4 regions of the Arthrobacter sp. 10N43 genome follow, and region 1 is predicted to be linked to each of the others. Evidence: riboswitches for the same ligand, from Rfam matches in the RefSeq annotation. Region 1 holds a riboswitch; each other region holds the start of a gene.
The links. Region 1 has a riboswitch for thiamine pyrophosphate ahead of thiO (glycine oxidase ThiO). Riboswitches for the same ligand answer to the same signal wherever they lie in the genome.
Positions count from the first base shown of each region.

Region 2: another riboswitch for thiamine pyrophosphate. It lies ahead of thiC (phosphomethylpyrimidine synthase ThiC); the one in region 1 lies ahead of thiO (glycine oxidase ThiO).
Region 3: another riboswitch for thiamine pyrophosphate. It lies ahead of AC1DDO_RS19160 (ECF transporter S component); the one in region 1 lies ahead of thiO (glycine oxidase ThiO).
Region 4: another riboswitch for thiamine pyrophosphate. It lies ahead of AC1DDO_RS02245 (bifunctional hydroxymethylpyrimidine kinase/phosphomethylpyrimidine kinase); the one in region 1 lies ahead of thiO (glycine oxidase ThiO).

Region 1 covers NZ_JBFTIA010000004.1:399,234-404,245, forward strand. The annotation lists gene AC1DDO_RS10090 (ferritin-like fold-containing protein) at 1-262, shown strand, start outside; gene AC1DDO_RS10095 (thiamine phosphate synthase) at 333-1,040, opposite strand; TPP riboswitch at 1,067-1,187, shown strand; gene thiO (glycine oxidase ThiO) at 1,181-2,506, shown strand; gene thiS (sulfur carrier protein ThiS) at 2,503-2,739, shown strand; gene AC1DDO_RS10110 (thiazole synthase) at 2,745-3,569, shown strand; gene AC1DDO_RS10115 (4a-hydroxytetrahydrobiopterin dehydratase) at 3,671-4,342, shown strand; gene AC1DDO_RS10120 (hypothetical protein) at 4,346-4,648, opposite strand; gene AC1DDO_RS10125 (DUF3107 domain-containing protein) at 4,749-4,973, opposite strand.
Region 2 covers NZ_JBFTIA010000020.1:18,499-23,510, forward strand. The annotation lists gene AC1DDO_RS21760 (VOC family protein) at 94-969, opposite strand; gene AC1DDO_RS21765 (amidohydrolase family protein) at 1,050-2,132, opposite strand; gene AC1DDO_RS21770 (GNAT family N-acetyltransferase) at 2,136-2,636, opposite strand; TPP riboswitch at 2,714-2,821, shown strand; gene thiC (phosphomethylpyrimidine synthase ThiC) at 2,817-4,637, shown strand; gene AC1DDO_RS21780 (alpha/beta fold hydrolase) at 4,634-5,012, opposite strand, start outside.
Region 3 covers NZ_JBFTIA010000013.1:67,081-72,092, forward strand. The annotation lists gene AC1DDO_RS19130 (Na+/H+ antiporter subunit D) at 1-614, shown strand, start outside; gene AC1DDO_RS19135 (Na+/H+ antiporter subunit E) at 611-1,156, shown strand; gene AC1DDO_RS19140 (MrpF/PhaF family protein) at 1,153-1,431, shown strand; gene mnhG (monovalent cation/H(+) antiporter subunit G) at 1,421-1,804, shown strand; gene AC1DDO_RS19150 (DUF4235 domain-containing protein) at 1,914-2,177, opposite strand; gene AC1DDO_RS19155 (heme-degrading domain-containing protein) at 2,219-2,755, opposite strand; TPP riboswitch at 2,943-3,087, shown strand; gene AC1DDO_RS19160 (ECF transporter S component) at 3,153-3,800, shown strand; gene AC1DDO_RS19165 (ABC transporter ATP-binding protein) at 3,841-5,012, shown strand, end outside.
Region 4 covers NZ_JBFTIA010000001.1:499,484-504,495, forward strand. The annotation lists gene rpmA (50S ribosomal protein L27) at 19-282, opposite strand; gene rplU (50S ribosomal protein L21) at 344-652, opposite strand; gene AC1DDO_RS02245 (bifunctional hydroxymethylpyrimidine kinase/phosphomethylpyrimidine kinase) at 1,022-2,674, opposite strand; TPP riboswitch at 2,657-2,754, opposite strand; gene AC1DDO_RS02250 (Rne/Rng family ribonuclease) at 2,899-5,012, opposite strand, start outside.

The DNA of each region.
Region 1 (5,012 bases):
CGAGTCCACGGGTGTGCTGCAGGAGCGACTCAAGGCGGCCCTGGCCGATGACCCCCGGCTGGCGTCACGCCTGGCGCTGTGGGCCCGGCGCCTGCTGGGCGAGGTCCTGACCCATGCCCAGCGGGTGAGCCTTGAGCACGCATTCCTGGGCGGGCTGTCGGGACTGGACGACGCGGACGCCAGGGCGCTGGTGGTGGGCCTGACGGCCGAGCTCGCAGCGAACCACGCGCGAAGGATGGCGGGACTGGGGCTCCCCGGCTAGGTTCACTGCCCGGGACGGCCCGGTTCATGGCGGGGAACCTGCTCAGGAGTCAGCGTTCAGGAATCAGCGTTCAGGAGTCAGTGGCGTCCAGCGCCGCCAGCAGTGCACCGGCCGCGTGGGCCGGATCGTCGGCGTCGGTGATGGCCCGGACCACCACGATCCGCCGGGCGCCGGCGTCGACTACCTGCTCCACGTTGCCGAGGTCGATCCCGCCGATGGCAAACCACGGCAGCAGGCTTTCCGTCGGGCCGTCGGGGTTTCCGGCACCCTCGGCGTTCGCCTGGCCGGTCGCCTGGGCGGCGTAACGCACCAGGTCGAGGCCGACGGCGGCGCGTCCCGGCTTGGTGGGAGTCGCCCATACTGGCCCCACACAGAAGTAGTCCAGTCCCTTGCGGCCGGGAGAAGCAGCCACGGCTGCGTCCACCTGTTCAGGGGTGTGGGTGGACAGGCCGATCACGGCGTCTTTGCCCAGGAAGCCGCGGGCTGCGTCCAGCGAAATGTCCTTCTGGCCGATATGGAACACCGGGGCCCCGGACAGGGAGGCGATGTCCGCCCGGTCGTTGACGGCCCACAGCCGTCCGTGGCGCTGCGCCGCGGCGTGCAGGACTTCGAGGAGTTCCAGTTCCTCGGCCGCCTCGAGCGACTTGTCGCGCAGCTGGATGATGTCCACTCCGCCGGCGAAGGCGGCGTCCACGAAGTCCTCGAAGTCGCCGCGGTCCCTGCGGGCGTCGGTGCACAAGTAGAGGCGGGCGGTGGTGTGGAGGTGGTCCTGGCTCATGGGACCAGCCTAGTTCCTCTAAACTGGGCGCATACCGCGGGAGCCCGCAGCAGCCATGGAGCCGCTGCCCGGCTGAGAGGGCGTCAGAGCCGACCGCTTGACCTGATCCGGCTAGTACCGGCGTAGGGAAGGAATTTTTCATGGGCACGCAAGTAGGCTCACAAGCCGGCCGTGAAGCCGTGGCCGCAGATGACGCCACCGCCCGGGATTGTTACACCGGAGCCGTATCCACTGACGGAATCACCGCAGGGGACGTCACCGCAGACGTTGCCGTGATCGGCGGCGGGGTGATCGGCCACGGCATCGCCTTCGAGGCCAGCCGCGCGGGCCGGTCCGTGGTCCTGATCGATGATGTTCCCGGTACAGGAGCGAGCTGGGCCGCGGCCGGCATGCTCGCCCCTGTCAGCGAGCTGCACTACCAGGAGGAGCAGCTGCTGGAACTGATGCTCGAGTCTTCCCGGCTGTGGCCCGGATTCGCGGCCGGGCTCGACGCCGGTCCCGCCGGCCAGGACTCCCGGACGGGTACCGGGTATTTGACGACCCCGACCCTCGCCGTCGGGGCGGACGCGGCGGACCGGCGCGCGCTCGCGGACCTGAGGGAAGTCCAGAAAGCCTCCGGCCTCAGCGTGGAACCGCTGACAGTGCGCGAGGCACGGGGCCGGGAGCCCCTGCTGAGCCCCGGCATCTCGTGTGCCTTCGACATCCCGGCCGACCACCAGGTGGATCCCCGCCTGCTGATCGCCCGGATTGCCGGCGTCCTGGCCGCGGAGGACCGCGGCAGCTTCATCCGGCGGCGCGCTGCAGGGCTGCTGTGGCAGGACGGCAACGTTGCAGGGGTCCGCCTCGATGGCGGCGGTACCGTACGCGCCGCGGAAACCGTGGTCGCCAACGGGCTCGGCGCCGCCGATCTTGATGAATTGCCCGCCGGGCTCACCCTGCCGCTGCGGCCCGTCTACGGTGACATCCTCCGGCTCCGCGTGCCCGCGCACCTGCAGCCGCTGCTCACTGCCACCGTGCGGGGGATGGTGCGCGGGGTCCCGGTGTACATCGTGCCCCGCCAGGACGGCACCGTGGTGATTGGCGCCACCCAGCGCGAGGACGGCCCGTCGGATCCCCAGGCCGTGTCGGCCGGCGGCGTCTACCAGCTGCTGCGGGACGCCCAGCAGCTGGTGCCCGCCGTCGCCGAACTCGAGCTCCTGGAAGCCACGGCGCGGCCCCGGCCAGGCACGCCGGACAACGCCCCGCTGCTGGGCCGGGTTGCCCGCCCGGACGGCGGGGATGTCCCCGGACTCATCATCGCCACAGGTTTCTTCCGGCACGGCGTCCTGCTCACCCCGGCGGCTGCCGCCGTATGCCGCCAACTCATGGACGGGACGCCGGACCCGCGCTGGGCCGGTTTCCGCCCCGACCGTTTTTCCCGCATCCCGGACACGTCCGGGGACAGTCCCAAGAAGGAAGCAGCATGAACATCAGACTGAACGGAACGGAGCAAAGCGTCGCCGACGGCGCCTCCGTCAGCACCCTCGTCAGCCAGCTCACGGGCCGGAGCATCGGCCCCGACGGCCAGGCCGCCGACGGCCGGAAACTCGGTGTCGCCGTGGCCCGCAACGCCGAAGTGGTGCCGCGCAGCCAGTGGCACGCCACGGCGCTCGCCGACGGCGACGACGTCGAACTTGTCACGGCAGTCCAGGGAGGATGACCAGCATGAACGAGACCACACTGGCAGGAACACCGGCCGTGCAGGCGCGCGGGGCGGTGGCCGATCCATTGGTGATCGATGGCGTGGCGCTTGGGTCCCGCCTCATCATGGGCACCGGCGGCGCGCCGAGCCTGGACGGGCTGGGTGCGGCGCTTGTTGCCTCCGGAACCGAGCTGACCACGGTGGCGATGCGCCGCTATTCGCCGGCGGAGACGGGCTCGCTGTTCCAGCTGCTCGAGGACCAGCAGATCCGGGTGCTGCCCAACACGGCCGGCTGTTTCACCGCCAAGGACGCCATCCTCACAGCCGAGCTGGCCCGCGAAGCCCTGGAAACGGACTGGGTCAAACTCGAAGTCATTGCCGACGAGCACACCCTGCTGCCGGACGCCGTCGAACTCGTGGACGCAACCGAACAGCTTGTCGCCCGCGGCTTCAAGGTCTTCGCCTACACCAATGACGACCCCGTGCTTGCCCTCCGGCTGGAAAACCTCGGCGCCACGGCCGTGATGCCGCTGGGCGCCCCGATCGGTACCGGCCTGGGCATCCTGAACCCGCACAATATCGAGCTGATCGTCTCGCGGGCGTCCGTGCCGGTGGTCCTGGATGCCGGAATCGGCACGGCCTCGGACGCGGCGCTGGCGATGGAACTTGGCTGCGATGCCGTGCTGCTGGCAACGGCCGTGACCCGGGCCCAGAACCCCGTGCTCATGGGGGAGGCCTTCAAACACGCTGTCATCGCCGGTAGGCTGGCAAAAAAGGCCGGCAGGATTCCGCGCCGCGAGCACGCCCTGGCGTCCTCGGCGATGGAGGGCCGGGCCGAGTTCCTGTAGGCGATTTCCTGTAGGACAGGGTCCGGCTTTGCCTCCGGCCCATTCGCCGCCAGTTCATTCGCCGATCCAGTTCATTCGCCCAACCAGCACAGGAGCCTGCAGTGGCAGCCACGGACGACGTCCTTACCCGGCCACAGATCGATCAGGCCCTGGCGGGCCTTCCGGATTGGCGGTACCGCCTGGGCGGCCTGGTGACGGTCTACAAATGTCCGACGTCGGCCGCGGCGCTGGAGCTTGTTGCCGCCGTCGGGCGCGTGGCCGAGGACCAGAACCACCACCCGGACCTGGACTGGCGCTACAACCGCGTGTTCCTGCGCTTCACCTCGCACGACGCGGGCACGGAGGTCACGTCCCGGGACGTCCGGGCCGCGGCGGCAGTCAGCGGGGCGGCCCAGGGCGTCAGTGCCGCCGCAGAGCCGGGCCTGTACCGGACGGTGGACATCGCCATCGATTCGGAGGACCCCGCCGGAGTTTCGGAGGTTTGGCGGATCGCCCTCGGCTACCGCAAGGGCCGGTTCGGCGACCTCGTGGACCCCTACGGACGCGGGCCCGGACTGTGGTTCCAGGAGACCTCCACCCCGAACGCCAACCGCATCCACCTGGACATCCACCGGAGCAAGGCCGAATCCGGGCCCGTCCTGGAAAAGACTGCGGCGACCGGGGCCTTAATGAACCGTGACCACGCACCCAAGTGGGTGGTGGTCACGGATGCGCAGGGTAACCGGCTGTGCCTGTGCACCGAGGACGGCCACGGGCCGGACCTGCCGGCGTAGCGCCTAGAGCTTCAGGATGGCGGTGAGCCGATCGGTGTCCTGCCGGGTCCGGGATTTGCCCAGGTAGATAACGGCCGCGATCGACGCCGCCGCGCCGAAGACCATCGGCAGGATCCACGGGATCCAGGTCAGGCCCGGCTGGTAGCCAAACCCGGCCGCCATGAAGATGATCCAGCTCAGCATGCCGACGGCCGTTGCAACTCCCGCCGGGACGCTGATCCCGTATTTCGTGTGCCGTTTGTCGTTGGCCCACACCACAAAGCCCGCAGCAACGGTCACCATGGCGACCACAATCAGGGAAAGCATTCAGGACACCTCGCGCTAGTCAAGAAAACGGCTGTGAAACGGTTTGGAAAACCGGCTGTGAACGGGTTGTGAAGCCGCTCCAACGCCGGCCGGGCTGAGCCTAGAGTGCGCCGAAACCGACGCGGCGGGCTTCTTCTGCCCCGATTTCAACGTAGCCCAACACGTTGGCGGGGACGATCACCAGGCGGCCCTTGTCATCCTTCAGACGAAGTTCGCCGCCCTTGGCGATCGCGTCGCCCACCACCTTGGCGACGGCGTCGGCGTCCTGGGCCGATTCGAGGACAATTTCTCGGCCAATGTTCTGAATACCAATCTTTACTTCCACAGCAAGGCCTCCCAGCCAGTCAAAACCGAATAAACGTCT
Region 2 (5,012 bases), on a different contig from region 1:
CGGCAAATGGACATGTCCCTCGGCCCGGCCAGCCGGATGGGGACATGTCCACCTCTGGCCCACTGCGCTGGGCAAGTCCCTCAGGGCTCGGACTTAGCGAACCGCGACGCGGATCCGGTTGCGCCAGGGGTCCTCGAAGCGCAGCTCGGCGCCGGTGTGGTGCGAGTCGACGCCGGCGGCTTGGAGCCGCTCCGCCAGGGCTCCGACGTCGTCGCCGGACGGCACTTCGATCAGCACCTCGCCCAGGCCCAGCGTGTCGCGCCGGGGGCCGGCACCGCGGCTGTTCCACACGTTCATGGCCATGTGGTGGTGGTAGCCGCCGGCCGAGACGAACAATGCCTGACCGTGCCAGCCCGCGGTCTTCTCGAAGCCGAGCGTGCCGACATAGAACTCTTGCGCCGACGCGACGTCGCCCACCTGCAGGTGGACATGCCCGACGCCGGCGGCGGCCTCGCGCTGGCCGGCCACGGACGCCTCGGTCAGGTGCTGCTGCAGGTAACGCTGCGGCGGCAGGGCGAGGCTGTCCATGACGACGTTCTTGCCCTCCCAGGACCAAGCCTCCCGCGGCCGGTCCCAGTAAAGCTCGATGCCGTTGCCTTCGGGGTCGTTGAAGTAGAAGGCCTCACTGACGAGGTGGTCCGCGCTGCCAGTGAAGGACTGGGGCTCGTACTGGGCGGCGCTGGCGATGGTGGCCGCCAGGGAGTGCTGGTCCTCGAAGAGCAGGGCGGTGTGGAACAGCCCGGCCTCGCCACGGGAGGGCAGGTTCAGGCCCGGCGCGGGGGCCAGATGGACCAGCGGTTTCTGCCGGCGGCCAAGGTAGAGCCCGCCGTCCTGTTCGGCCACCGCCTCCAAGCCGAGGGCGCGCTGGTAGTAATCGGTCATGAGCTTCATGTCGCCGACCTTGAGCATCACGGTGCCCATGGTGAGTTCGGCAGGGAGGAGGTCCTGGGTGCTGGCTTCTGCGGTCATTGAAACGCTCCGGTGTTCTGGGGCCACCGGCTCTCGGTGACCTGTCATAGAGTTAAATTACTTGAAGCTTCAATTTATTCCTAGCGGATGAGGTGGCCGCGCAACACAATGTGCTTGAGTTGCCGCAGCGTCGCCGGATTTTTCCGCGGATCCTCTGGCGTGACCAGGACATCGGCGCTTGCGGCTTCGCCGATGGAGTCCGCGCCGAGCCAGGTCCTCGCGGACCAGCTCGCGGCGTCGAGGGCGGCAGCGGCGGGCAGGCCGGCTGCGTGCAGGGCCTGGATCTCGTCGACAATCCGGCCGTGGCTGATGACACTGCCGGCGTCGGTCCCGGCATAGATGGCCAGCCCGGCCTCGTAGGCTTCGAGGACCCGCTCGGCGCGCCGCTCCCACAGCGAGCGCATATGGGCGGCGTAGCGCGGAAACTTGGCCTCCGCCCGCGCCGCGATGTCCGGGAACGTGGCGATGTTGATCAGGGTGGGCACGATCGGGACGCCCTGTTCGAGGAAGCGCGGCAGGTGCCGCGGCAGCAATCCGGTGGCGTGCTCGATGCAGTCGATCCCGGCGTCGAGCATGTCATCCAGGGTGTTTTCGGCGAAGCAGTGCGCGGTGACGCGGGCCCCTTCATCGTGGGCGGCCTGGATGGCGTCCTTGACCGTGCGGGCCGGAAAGCTGGCGGCGAGGTCGCCGACGTCGCGGTCGATCCAGTCCCCCACCAGCTTGACCCAGCCATCGCCTGCACGGGCCTGCTTCCGTACGGCCTCGACGAGATCGCCGGGCTCGACCTCGACGGCCAGGCCGCGCAGGTAGCGCCGGGCCCTGGCGATGTGCCGGCCGGAGCGGATGATCCGGGGAAGGTCCTGGCGCTGCTGGAGCCAGCGGGTGTCGTGGACGGCGCCGGCATCGCGGACCAGCAGCGTCCCGGCGTCGCGGTCCGCCAGGGCTTGGGATTCCGCGGTGGCCTCGGAGACGTCCCCGCCCGGGCCAAGGCCGATGTGGCAGTGTGCGTCCACGAGCCCGGGCATGACCCAGCCGTCCAGCACGCGGTCCGGCGCGTCGGCGGGACGGTCGAAGGTCAGCAGGCCGTCCACCGCCCAGAGCCCGCGGCGTTCCTGGTCCGCCGCGGTGAGGATGGGGCCGGTGAACTCGATGATGCTGGTCATGGCCTACAGCCTAATCCGCATGACGATCCGCCGGCCCAGCCCATCCAGGCCCAGTTGCGCTTCGTGGATCCGCAGGGCGCCCAATGCCGGCCCCGGCTCGGCGAGTTCCTCAAAGCCGCAGCTTGCGTAAAACGGGGCATTGAACGGAACGTCCGCGAAAGTGCACAGCGTCATCCATGCATAGCCCCGGCCGCGGGCCGCGTCGATGGCCGAGTGAACCAAGGACCGCCCAATCCCCCGTCCGGCAGAGTCCGGATGTACGGAGAGTTGTTCCAGGTGGGCCTGGCTGCCGACTTCGTCCACGCGGGCGAATCCCACAGGCGGGCTTCCGGCGACCAGTACGAAGAGCGGCTCAACCGGCGTCGTCATTTCCGGGGACGGGAGCGCCTGGTTCCCCAATGCCGCTTCAAGGAGGCGGTCGGCCGCGGCCTCGAGAACCGGCAGCGCCGCGAGGTCTTCCGGCGTCGCCGTCCTGGTGCGGGGCACGGGCCCGGGCAGAGTCACAATTCCACGCTAACACTGCCGCCTGGCCGGGTGCCGTCACACTCGGCAGGCTTCCAGTGGGCCTGTGGTAGCTTCGTCTACGACCACACGGGTGCCCTTGCAGGGGCTGAGATCGGGCTAGCGCAGCCTGCGACCGTTGAACCTGTCCGGGTAATGCCGGCGAAGGAAGTGAGTAATCCTTTGAGCACCACAGAAACACAGCACAGCCCTGCCCAAAAGAAGCCAGCAGTCACTACCCAGTCGCTGAAGTCCCACTCGCTGGCCTTCACCGCGGATCCGGAGCACGGCATCCGCGTCCCGGTGACCGAGATCGCCCTGGAACCCTCCCCGGGCGGTGTCGCGAACGCTCCGTTCCGGGTCTACCGCACGGCCGGCCCGGGCAGCGATCCGGTCCGCGGGCTGGAGCCGTTCCGGGCTCCCTGGATCGAGGCGAGGGCGGACACCGAACCCTACGCCGGCCGGGAACGGGAGCTTCTCGATGACGGCAAGTCGGCGGTCCGCCGGGGTGCGGCGTCGGCCGAATGGCAGGGCGGGCGCCCGGTGCCGCGCCGCGCCGTCGAGGGCAGGACCGTCACGCAGATGCGCTACGCCCGCGACGGCGTCATCACCCAGGAAATGCGGTTCGTCGCGCTGCGCGAGAACTGCGATGTGGAGCTGGTGCGCAGCGAGGTGGCCGCGGGCCGCGCGATCATTCCTAACAACGTCAACCACCCCGAATCGGAGCCGATGATCATCGGCAAGGCGTTCCTGGTGAAAATCAACGCCAACATCGGCAACTCGGCCGTGACCAGCTCCATCGCCGAGGAGGTCGACAAACTCCAGTGGGCCACGCAGTGGGGCGCGGACACGGTGATGGACCTCTCCACCGGTGATGACATCCACACCACGCGCGAGTGGATCATCCGCAACTCCCCCGTGCCCATCGGCACCGTCCCGATCTACCAGGCGCTGGAGAAGGTCAACGGTGAGGCCAACGCCCTAACCTGGGAGATCTTCCGGGACACCGTGATCGAACAGTGCGAGCAGGGCGTGGACTACATGACCATCCACGCCGGGGTGCTGCTGCGCTATGTGCCCCTGACGGCCAACCGGGTCACCGGCATCGTCTCCCGCGGCGGCTCCATCATGGCCGGCTGGTGCCTGGCGCACCACCAGGAGAACTTCCTGTACACCCACTTCGACGAGCTGTGCGAAATCTTCGCGAAGTACGACGTCGCGTTCTCCCTGGGTGACGGGCTGCGGCCCGGCGCGACGGCGGATGCCAACGACGCGGCGCAGTTCGCCGAGCTGGACACCCTGGCCGAGCTCACGCAGCGGGCCTGGGAGTTCGATGTGCAGGTCATGGTGGAGGGTCCCGGGCACGTGCCCTTCCACCTGGTCCGGGAAAACGTGGAACGCCAGCAGGAACTCTGCAAGGGCGCACCCTTCTATACGCTCGGGCCGCTGGTCACCGACATTGCGCCCGGTTATGACCACATCACCTCGGCGATCGGCGCCACCGAGATTGCCCGCTTTGGCACCGCCATGCTCTGCTACGTCACGCCCAAGGAGCATCTCGGGCTGCCGAACAAGGATGACGTGAAGACCGGGGTGATCACGTACAAGATCGCCGCCCATGCCGCCGACCTCGCCAAGGGCCACCCCGGCGTCCACGAACGAGACGACGCCCTGTCCAAGGCGCGGTTTGAGTTCCGCTGGCGGGACCAGTTCGCCCTGTCCCTTGACCCGGTGACGGCCGAGGCCTTCCACGACGAGACGCTTCCCGCGGAGCCGGCCAAAACCGCGCACTTCTGCTCGATGTGCGGTCCCAAGTTCTGCTCCATGCGGATCAGCCAGGACATCCGGGATGAGTACGGTACCGGCAACTATGGTTCTGTCGATTCGCAGGCTGCCCTGGCGCAGATGGCGGCCGGGATGCGGGCGAAGAGCAGCGAGTTCCTCGCCTCCGGCGGCAAGGTCTACCTGCCGGAGCCTGCCGTGGGCGGACCGACAGCGTCCTAGCAGGCCCGGGCGTGCTGGTGCCGGCTGACCTCGGCGATGAACGATCGGATCGTCCGGTCGCCGTCCGTTGAATCCTGGGGCCGGTGCCCGCCCGCGGCCGTGCGGTGCAGGGCGCCGGTCTCGCGCAGGTAGCCGGCGATTTCCTCATACAGCGGTTCCCAGCCGCCGGTCAGGACCAGCGTCGGCACGCCCGGCACGATTTGCAGCGGCGCCTCCCACGGCGGGGCCTGCAGCCGCAGCCGGCGCGCCGCGCGGAGCGCCTCCGGCGTCGTGGCCCCCGGGGCCTCGGCCGCGAACGCGCGGCGGATGAACTCGCGCTGGAAGTCCTCGTCGCTGAGGTTGTGCCGGACATCGTAGAGCGGCTGCATAAGGGCC
Region 3 (5,012 bases), on a different contig from region 1:
TTGAACGCCGCGGCGGCAGCTCGTCCATGGACCGCGTGGCCGGACTGGCCAAACTCTCCCCGGTTTTGGGAGTCCTGTTCTTCATCCCCGCCATGAACCTGGCCGGCATCCCGCCGTTCTCGGGCTTCCTGGGCAAGCTGGGGCTCCTTCAGGCGGGCGTCGAGCTGGGCACGCCGCTGGCCTACGCCCTGGTGATCGGCGGCGTGCTGACCAGCCTGCTGACCCTGCTGGCGATCGCGAGGGTCTGGAACCGGGCGTTCTGGCGCAAGCCCGAGGACGCCGAACACCCCGATCCGGTGCTCCTGGCGGCCCCGGCGGACTCCGCCACCGGGGACCGGGCCGGCCGGGCGAACGTAACCCTGCTGCCGCGCACCATGGTGGGCTCCACCCTGGGCCTGGTGGTCTTTGGCGTGGCCCTGACGGTCTTTGCCGGACCGCTGTTCAGGGTGGCAGACCAGTCCGCCGCAGAAATGCTGGACAGGTCCCCCTACATCCATGCCGTGCTGGGCCAGGACGCACCTGTGCCGCCGGTGCCAGGTCAGGTCCAGTTAGGCCAGGTCCAGCCAGGGCAGGCCCCGCCCGGCCAGGTCCAGGAGCAGGGCGGCGGGAAATGAGCCGGAAAAGGATCTCGCTGCGCCAAGAACTGCCGCTGCTGGTGTGGCTGGTTTTCGTCTGGGGCGCATTGTGGCAGAACTTCAGCCCCGGCAATCTCCTCTTCGGGGCCCTCATCGCCGTGCTCGTGGCACGCATTTTCTACCTGCCCCCGGTGGAGCTCGGCGGCCGCTTCAACGTGCTCCGCGCCGTCCCCTTCGTCCTCATCTTCCTAGGAAAAGTCGTCGCGGCCAGCTTCCAGGTCCTGTACCTCGCCGTGGCCCGCGGCCCCAAAGTCGTCAGCGCAATCGTCGCCGTGCCGCTGCGGAGCCATTCCGACCTCCTGGTCACGGCCACCGGGCACGTGATCTCCCTGATTCCGGGATCCCTTGTGGTGGAGGTGGACAGGTCCACGTCCACGCTCTACATCCACGGCATCAACGTCCGCAACGCCCAGGACGCGGCCAAGCTGCGCAAGGAGGTCCGGGACACCGAGGCGGGGCTGATCAGGATCATGGGCTCCAAAGACGAACTCTCCGCCCTTACCCAGGAGGTCACCGCATGATGCAGATCGTCCTGACGGTGACCGCCGTCGTACTTTCCCTTGCCGCGCTGGGGGCGATCATCCGGATCGCGCGGGGCCCCTCACTGCTGGACCGTGTCCTCGCCGCCGACGTGCTGCTGGCCATCTTCGGCGCGGCCCTGTGCATCGACATGGCTGCCAACCGGCACCTGAACAACCTGATGCTGCTGGTGGCGATCTCCCTGATCGGCTTCGTCGGCTCGGTCACCTTCGCCCGGTTCGTGGCCGACCGGAGGGAGAGCGTCCGTGAATCCTGACACAGTGATCGACTCCGTCTCGGCCGTGTTCATGGTGACCGGCGCCCTCATGTCCCTCGGCGCCGCTGTCGGGCTGTTGCGCTTCCCGGACCTCATGAGCCGGATGCATGCCGCCACCAAACCGCAGGTCCTGGGACTGTTCCTGCTGCTGGCGGCCCTTGGCCTGCAGATGCGCACCTGGTGGGTGTGGCCCGTGCTGGTGGTGGCGTGGCTCTTCCAGCTGCTGACCGTCCCCGTATCGGCCCACATGGTGGGCCGGGCCGGTTACCGGACCAAGCACCTGCACCCGGAGCTGCTGACCTCCGACGAGCTCGAGGCAGTGGTCCAGCAGGCGGCCGCCAAGCACGGAGCGGACGACGGCGACGCCGGCTGACCGAAACGGCTGACCGCAGCGTCTAATCCGGAGGGGGCCAGCCAGGTCCGTCCAGCCAGGTCCGCGCAGCCCGAGCCGCCCTGACGATGTCCGGCCATACGATGCCTGTTTAGACGATGTCCTGGGTTTTGGAGAAGCGGGTGATCGCCCGCTGCGTGCCGCGGTTGGCGAGCACCTGGATGATGGCGCTGACCGATGCCGAGATCAGGGCGAACGTCAATGCCGTGCGCAGCGTGGTGGGGACGTCGTCGTCGTGGCCCTTGGGCGGCTTGTTGCCCGTGGACTTTTCCCAGATGGTGTCCACCAGCTTGGTGCCGGCAAAGCCGGCCGCGAGGCTGACGCCAGTGCCGAGCAGCTTGATGAGGATGGTCATTCTTCGGTCTCCTTGGGGCGGGAACAGGGGCTACCCCCAGCCTAGCGTTCCGGTGTGAGGACGTTCCGCAGGGCCTCGACAACAAGATCGTGGTCCGCCTTCTGGGGCAGGCCGGAGACGGTGACGACCGCGACGGCGCCCGTGCCGCGGACGTAAATGGGAAACGCTCCGCCGTGGGCGGCGAACTCCATCTGGTCGAACCAGGCGTTGTCCTCGATCCTGCCGCCGGCAGCGCGGGCGCGCAGGCCCACCAGCAGGGACGGGACCTCGTAACGCATGGCCGTGCGCTTCTTGGCGTTGATCCAGCGTTCGTTGTCCGGCGTGGCGCCGTCCAGCGCGGCGTGGAAGAGCACCTGCTCGCCCTTGGTGATGTCGACGGCGATGGGCAGCGAGCGTTGCCTGCCCAGCTCTACGAGGAGGAGTCCGAGGTCCAGGGCATCGTCCTTGCTGAACGAGGCGAACTGGAGGGCCTCCATCTCGGCCAGCACGCGGCCGATGAGCGCCGCGAGGGATCCCTGCGGCTGCGGCTCGCTCGAATCGGGGTCGTATTCCCCGGAGGGATCTGGTGTGAGCGTCAAAATAGTCCAGCTTTCCGGTGCGTGACTGGGCCGCCCGCAGGCGGGTCCGGGTGTCCGACACGTCGACTCTACCAAGCGGCAATTCCCGGCCGCGGCGACCGGCTTTGCCCGGCCGCGGATTGTGACGGCACGCCACTGAAAACCCGGCCGTCCGGGTGTAAACTGAGCCAGCCCACAAGGGCAGAATAATTTACGACAGGGGAGCGCCGCCGTCGGGCATCGCCGGAAAAATCCGGGGAAAACCGCTGGTGGGCGCTGAGAGTGCGGACAGCCGCAGACCCTCGAACCTGATCCGGTTAGTACCGGCGCAAGGGAGTCGAGATCTCAGGGTGCGCGGAGGGCGGCGGAAGCCGAACCGGCCGGAGCATCCTCCCCTCCTGTTCCTCAGGAGGACGACATGACAGATATTTCAGCACAGCATGGTTCCACCAGCCGCCCAGCCGCCCGCCGCAACTACACCTGGCGTGTGGTGGACATTGTGGTGGCCGCCTTGATCGCCGTTGCCGGCGGCGTCATCTTCTGGGCCTGGTCCCAGGGCGCGAACCTGATTTCAACCCCGGTCAACGCCATCTACCCGCCGCTCAGCGGACTCTACGCCGGCGGCTGGATGATTCCGGCCGTATTGGGCATGCTCATCATCCGCAAGCCGGGTGCGGCGCTCTTCTGCGAGAGCGTGGCGGCCACGGGCGAGCTCATCATGGGTTCCCAGTACGGCACCACGGTGCTGATCTCCGGTGTGCTGCAGGGCCTTGGCGCGGAGCTGGTCTTCGCGGCCTTCCTCTACACGAAGTTCAACCTGCCGGTATCTCTGCTGGCCGGGGCGGGTGCGGGCCTCTTCTGCGGCCTGAACGATTCCTTCCTCCCGTGGGGCTGGAACATCGCCTACGAAGCCGGCGACAAGCTCGCCTACATCGTCTTCACCACCATCTCCGGTGCAGTGATTGCCGGCGGACTGTCCTGGCTCGCCACCCGAGGCCTGGCCAAGACAGGCGTGCTGGGCTCCTTTGCCTCCCGCAAGGCCGCCACGGAGCCCGTCTTCTCCTGAGTCGACTGCTGAACCTACATCTGAAACCTGCAGACGACTCATGAGACCTTCACCGGAAGTCAGGCCGGCCGCCGTCACGGCCCGCGGCTGGGGCTGGCGGCACGCCGGAAGGCCCCGGCCCGCGGTCAGCGGCCTTGACCTGGACATCCGGCCGGGGGAGCGCGTGCTCCTGCTCGGCCCCTCCGGCGCCGGCAAATCGACGCTGCTCCACGCCCTGGCCGGCGTGCTGGGGGACGGCCCGGCCGGGCCTTCCGGCGACTCCGGCGACTCCGAAGATTCCGACGAGACCGGAAGCCTGCTGATCGACGGGGTCCCGCCGCGGGCGCAGCGCGGCCGCGCCGGGCTGGTGCAGCAGGACCCGGAAACGCAGGTGGTGCTGTCCCGCCTCGGCGACGACGTCGCCTTCGGGGCTGAGAACCTCGCCGTCCCGGCGGAGGAGATCTGGCCTCGGGTGGGCGAGGCGCTCGAGGACGTCGGCCTGGGCAGGCTGCCGCTGGACCATCCGACGTCGGCGCTCTCCGGGGGACAAAAGCAGCGGTTGGCGCTCGCCGGGATCCTCGCGATGCGGCCAGGGCTGCTGCTGCTTGATGAGCCGACGGCCAACCTGGACCCCGCGGGCGTTCTGGAGGTCCGCGACGCCGTGGGCCGCTGCCTGGACAAGACCGGCGCCACCCTGGTGGTCGTGGAGCACCGGGTGGCGGTCTGGAAGGACCTGGTTGACCGGATCGTGGTGCTCCAGCCCGGCTCCGCCACGGACTCCGGGGTCCTGATCGACGGGCCGCCGGACCGGGTCCTGGCCCAGGCGCGGGACATGCTCATCGGTGCCGGCGTGTGGGTCCCGGGCCACGTGCCGGCAACGCGGGCGCGGCGGCAGGCGCCCGGCGCAGGTCAGCTCCTGCTGGAGGCGGAAGGCCTCGCGGTGTCCCGCGAGCGGCCGCGGCGGGCCGGGCTGCGCGAGCGGTTCCGCACGATCGCGCCGCGTCCGGTCCAGTCCGGGGTATCTGCCCAGGTCCGTGCCGGGGAGGCCCTGACCATCACGGGGCCGAACGGCTCGGGGAAGTCCACCCTGGCGCTGACGCTCGCCGGTCTCCTGCGGCCCGTTGCGGGGACGGTCACGGCCGCGCCTGGTCTCAGCGGCGGTCTCAGCGCGGGCCTCAGCGGCGGCCCCGGCGCGGGTGCCGCGGGCGGCGCCGGAACCGACCCGTACCGGTG
Region 4 (5,012 bases), on a different contig from region 1:
CCGATTTAGAACTTATTGCTACTCTGCAGCTGCAGCAGCCACGATGTTCACAACGCGACGACCACGGCGGGTGCCGAACTCGACAGCACCGGGGGTCAGGGCGAACAGGGTGTCGTCCCCGCCGCGGCCGACGCCGGCGCCCGGGTGGAAGTGGGTGCCGCGCTGGCGGACGATGATCTCGCCTGCGGAAACTACCTGGCCACCGAAGCGCTTGACGCCGAGGTACTGGGCGTTGGAGTCACGACCGTTGCGAGTGGAACTCGCGCCTTTTTTATGTGCCATTTGAAATGCCTGCCTTCAAAAATTCTGGGAAATCTGCTGGAACCTGAACAGTAACGAAGGGTTACTTGATACCGGTGATCTTGACCTTGGTCAATTCCTGACGGTGACCCTGGCGCTTCTTGTAACCGGTCTTGTTCTTGAACTTCTGGATGACGATCTTCGGACCACGGAGGTCTTCGAGGATCTCAGCCGTAACCGTTACCTTGGCCAGGTCCGCAGCAGCAGACGTGACTTTGTCACCGTCCACCAGGAGCAGTGCGGGCAACTCAAAGGTGCTGCCGGCTCCACCGGGGACGCGGTTCAGGGTAACGAAGTCTCCAACGGAAACCTTCTCTTGGCGGCCGCCTGCGCGGACAATCGCGTACACCACTGGGGAACTCACTTCTCTCGACGTTTATTACTAGATTTGCGTGCGGAACCTGGGGCCAAATTGTTTGGACCGGCTCACGCTGTGCCTCAACGCCGGTGGATTCCCCGGGGGAACCCATGAGCTATCCCCGGAACAAATCCAGTTGAAATTCCAAACGGACAGTTCTCAGGGTCATAACCCAAGTGTTGGCGTAAGCACCGAAGATCTAGAATACGCTAATTTTGCCTTCGGCCGCAAATGAGGCTGGTTCCGGGGGCAGTCCGTGACAGGCGCCACAACGCCTAGACTCTGCGTTCTTGATGTTGTGTTGCCGCAACGACTTCCGGAACCGTGCCCCACCATCCTACCGGCTGCACAGGCCAGCTCGCGTCAGGCGTGCAACCGCGGCGCGTCGAAGAAGTCCACTTCGTAGCGTGAGGACTGCCGGAAGGCCAGGGCCATGGCTTCCCGCTCGCGCCCGGATGCCTGCCGGGCCGCCGTGTCCATGTACGCGATGGCCTGCCGGGTGGCTGCGGCGAAGTCCTCATCGGCGTAGGTCCGCAGCCAGTCGGCGTAGGGATGCCCGGCGGGTGCGCCGCCGGAAAGGAACTCCCGGTGCAGCGTGGCGCCGACCTCAGCGTAGAGCCAGAAGCATGGGAGGGCCGCTGCCACGAGGACCCCGTAGCTGCCGGACACCGAGGCGGCCAACAGGTGATCGACGTAGGACTTCGTTACCGGGCCCAAGGTGGCCCCCGTGGGGCGGGTGCTGAGCCAGGTACGGTGCAGCTCGGACTCGACTTCCAGGCAGGTCTGCGCGGACCTGGCCCAGAACAGCTGCTCGGCCTCGGTGGGGGCGATCGCGGCGGCGCGTGCCAGGACCCGGGAGTAGCCGTTGAGGTAGATGGCGTCCTGGGCGAGGTAGTAGGCGAATTCGTGCTCGGGCAGGGTCCCGTCGGCCAGGCCGCGGATGAAGTCCAGGGCGTAGATGGCGTCAAGATCGGCGGTGGCCCCCGCGCGCAGGGCCGCGGCGAACTCGCCCTCCCCCGGAGCGTGGCCCGCATCGGCGTCGCCCACATGACTGTGGCCGACGTGGTGGAAGTGATGGACCGGGCCGTTGCCGTTGCCGACGTCCAGAACCGAGGCTTCGCGGAGTGCGCCCAGCAGCCACGGCTTGACCACCCGCAGCGCCGCTTCCCAGTCCCCCACCCGGGCCTGCACGGTGGCCATGGCCGAGGACAGGGAGCAGCCTGTGCCGTGGCTGTTGCGCGTCGCGATCCGCTCCCCCGGCACCACCACCGTTTCGGTGCCGAGCAGGCCCCCGGTGTTGACCAGCGCATCCGGGCAGCCGGCGTCGCCGTCATTCCCGAGCCCGCCCTGGAGGTGCCCGCCCTTGACCAGGACGGTGGCGCCGGTCAGCGCGGCCAGCCGTTTGCCCTGCGCCAGGGCCTCGGCCCAGTCGGCCGCGACGGGTTCCTTGAGCAGGATTCCGAGTTCGGCGAGGTTCGGGGTGATGAGGTCCGCCAGCGGCAGGAGGGCCTGCAGGGCGGCCTCGGCCGATTCCTGCAGGAGCCGGTCACCGCTCGTGGCGACCATGACGGGGTCCAGGACGACGACTGCGGGGCGCACCTTCTCCAGCCAGGTGCGGACGGCGTCGATCACACCGGCGTCGCCGAGCATGCCGATCTTGACTGCGTCAATGCCGATGTCCTCGCTGATGGCCTCCAGCTGGGCCGTGAGGAACGCCGCCGGGGGTACGTGGACGGCGCGCACGCCCTGGGTGTTTTGGGCGGTCAGGGCCGTGATGGCGGCCATCCCGTAGCCGCCATTCGCCGCGATGCTCTTGAGGTCGGCCTGGATCCCGGCCCCGCCGGACGGATCGGACCCCGCAATCGCCAGCACGCGGGGAATGCGCGGCGGCGCGGGCGGGCGGACCCCAGAGGGCAAGAAACCGGAGGGCAAGAAACCGCCGGGCAGAAAACTGCCCGGCTGAAAATCACTGGGCGGCAATTCGGACGGATTGGATTTCGCGGACAAGTCAGACATCCCTTCGCCGGTGCTAACCGGACAGGTTCAACGGGTCTGGATCTCAGCCGGCCCGATGCGCGGCACCCCGTGTCAGTGTTCCAGCCTAGCCGTTGCCACCGGGCTGCCCCGTTAACGCACGTGCGGGCCCGGGCCGAGCGGACGTATTGTTACGCCCGCTCGGCCCGGACCCGCACCCCAACCAGTCGAAGTGACCGGCCGGGGACGTGATCAGCCGCGGAGGACTACAGCTCCGAGGCCGGTACTCCGACGCCGAGGATGATCGGCTCGTTGCCGGCAGGGATGGACGCCCGCTGGGCCGCGGCGGGCGCCTTGGCCTCGTGAACCGACCCGGCCGCGGCCGGACGTGTGGCCTCGCGGTGTTCCACGGAGGTCTCGTTGGCTGCGCCCTGGGCACGGCTGGCGCTGCGGTTGCGGCGTCCGCGGCGGCCACGAGTCGTGTCCGCTGCCGGTGAAGCCGGGGCTTCCGAGGCGGGCGCGGCTGCCGGCGCCTCGGGGGCCGCGGGTGCCTGGGCTGCGGCTTGCTTGTCGGCCTGCTTGTCGGCCTGCTCACCGGCGTCGGCCTCGCCCAGGTTGGCGAAGGCCTCGGTCAGCAGGTCCAGGGTCAGGGCCGGTGCCTGGGTGTCCTCGGCGTGCTCGACGAAGGGCAGGGCAACCTGCTCGCCGCCAAACGTCAGCACGGTCGCGGGACGCCCGGCTGCTTCGTCCGCGGCGGCGAGGTGCGTAACGGCGTCGACGGCGGCCTGCCGGGCCCCGGCGTCGCTGGCCGCGGCTGCCTCCCCATCGTGCAGGTGCGCGGCGTGCGCCGCGGCGGCAATGTTCGCCAGCGCAGCCCGGGTGGCTTCAGCCTTGGCGTGGCGTTCAGCTTCGGTGGGCTCGGCGTGGACGGCCGCGGGCGTGGACGGCGCGGACTCGGGGCCCTGGCCTCCCCTGCCGCGGCGGCGGCTCTTGCGCTCGGTGCGGGCAGCCGGCTGGGCCGCCTCGGTGCGCGGCACATAGTGCTCCGCGGCGACCGTGTTGGCGCGGCGGTGTTCCACGGGCTCGTCATGGGTGACGATGCCGCGGCCCGCGCACGCCTCGCACTGCTCGCCGAAGACTTCCAGCAGCCCAGTGCCCATCCGCTTGCGGGTCATCTGCACGAGGCCCAGCGACGTCACCTCAGCCACCTGGTGCTTGGTCCGGTCCCGGCCCAGGCACTCCACCATGCGGCGCAGCACGAGGTCGCGGTTGGATTCGAGCACCATGTCGATGAAGTCGATCACGATGATGCCGCCGATGTCGCGCAGGCGCAGCTGCCGGACCACTTCCTCGGCCGCTTCCAGGTTGTTCTTGGTGACGGTTTCCTCGAGGTTGCCGCCGGAGCCCGTGAACTTGCCGGTGTTGACGTCCACCACGGTCATGGCTTCGGTGCGGTCGATCACCAGGGACCCGCCAGAGGGCAGGAAGACCTTGCGGTCCAGGGCCTTGTGGATCTGCTCGTCGATGCGCCAGGCCGCGAAGATGTCCGTGTCCTTGGTCCACTTCTCGAGCCGGCCCACCAGGTCCGGAGCCACGTAGGTGACGTAGGCCTCGATGGTGTCCCAGGCTTCCTCGCCGGAGACGATCAGCTTGGAGAAGTCCTCGTTGAAGACGTCGCGGACCACCTTGATGGTCAGGTCAGGTTCGCCGTAGAGCAGCTCGGGGGCGAGGATCTTGGTGGACGTCGACTGGCTCTCGATGCCTTCCCACTGCGCGCGGAGCCGGTTGATGTCGTGGGTGAGCTCTTCCTCGGAAGCGCCCTCGGCCGCGGTGCGGACAATGACGCCCGCGTCCTCGGGCAGGCGGTCCTTGAGGATCCGCTTGAGGCGGTTGCGTTCGACGTCGGGCAGCTTGCGGGAGATGCCGGTCATGGAACCGCCGGGCACGTACACGAGGTAGCGGCCGGGCAGCGAGATCTGGCTGGTGAGGCGGGCGCCCTTGTGGCCGACCGGGTCCTTGGTGACCTGGACCAGTACGGAGTCGCCGGACTTGAGCGCGTTCTCGATCCGGCGCTGCTTGCCTTCGAGGTTGACGGACTCCCAGTTCACTTCGCCGGCGTACAGCACAGCGTTGCGGCCGCGGCCGATGTCCACGAAAGCGGCTTCCATGGACGGGAGAACGTTCTGGACCTTGCCCAGGTAGACGTTGCCGATCAGGGAATCCTGCTGGGTCTTGGACACGAAGTGCTCGGCCAGGACGCCGTCTTCGAGGACACCGATCTGGATTCTGTCGTCGCGCTGGCGGACGATCATCTGCCGGTCCACGGACTCGCGGCGGGCCAGGAACTCGGCCTCGGTGATGACGGTGCGGCGGCGGCCGG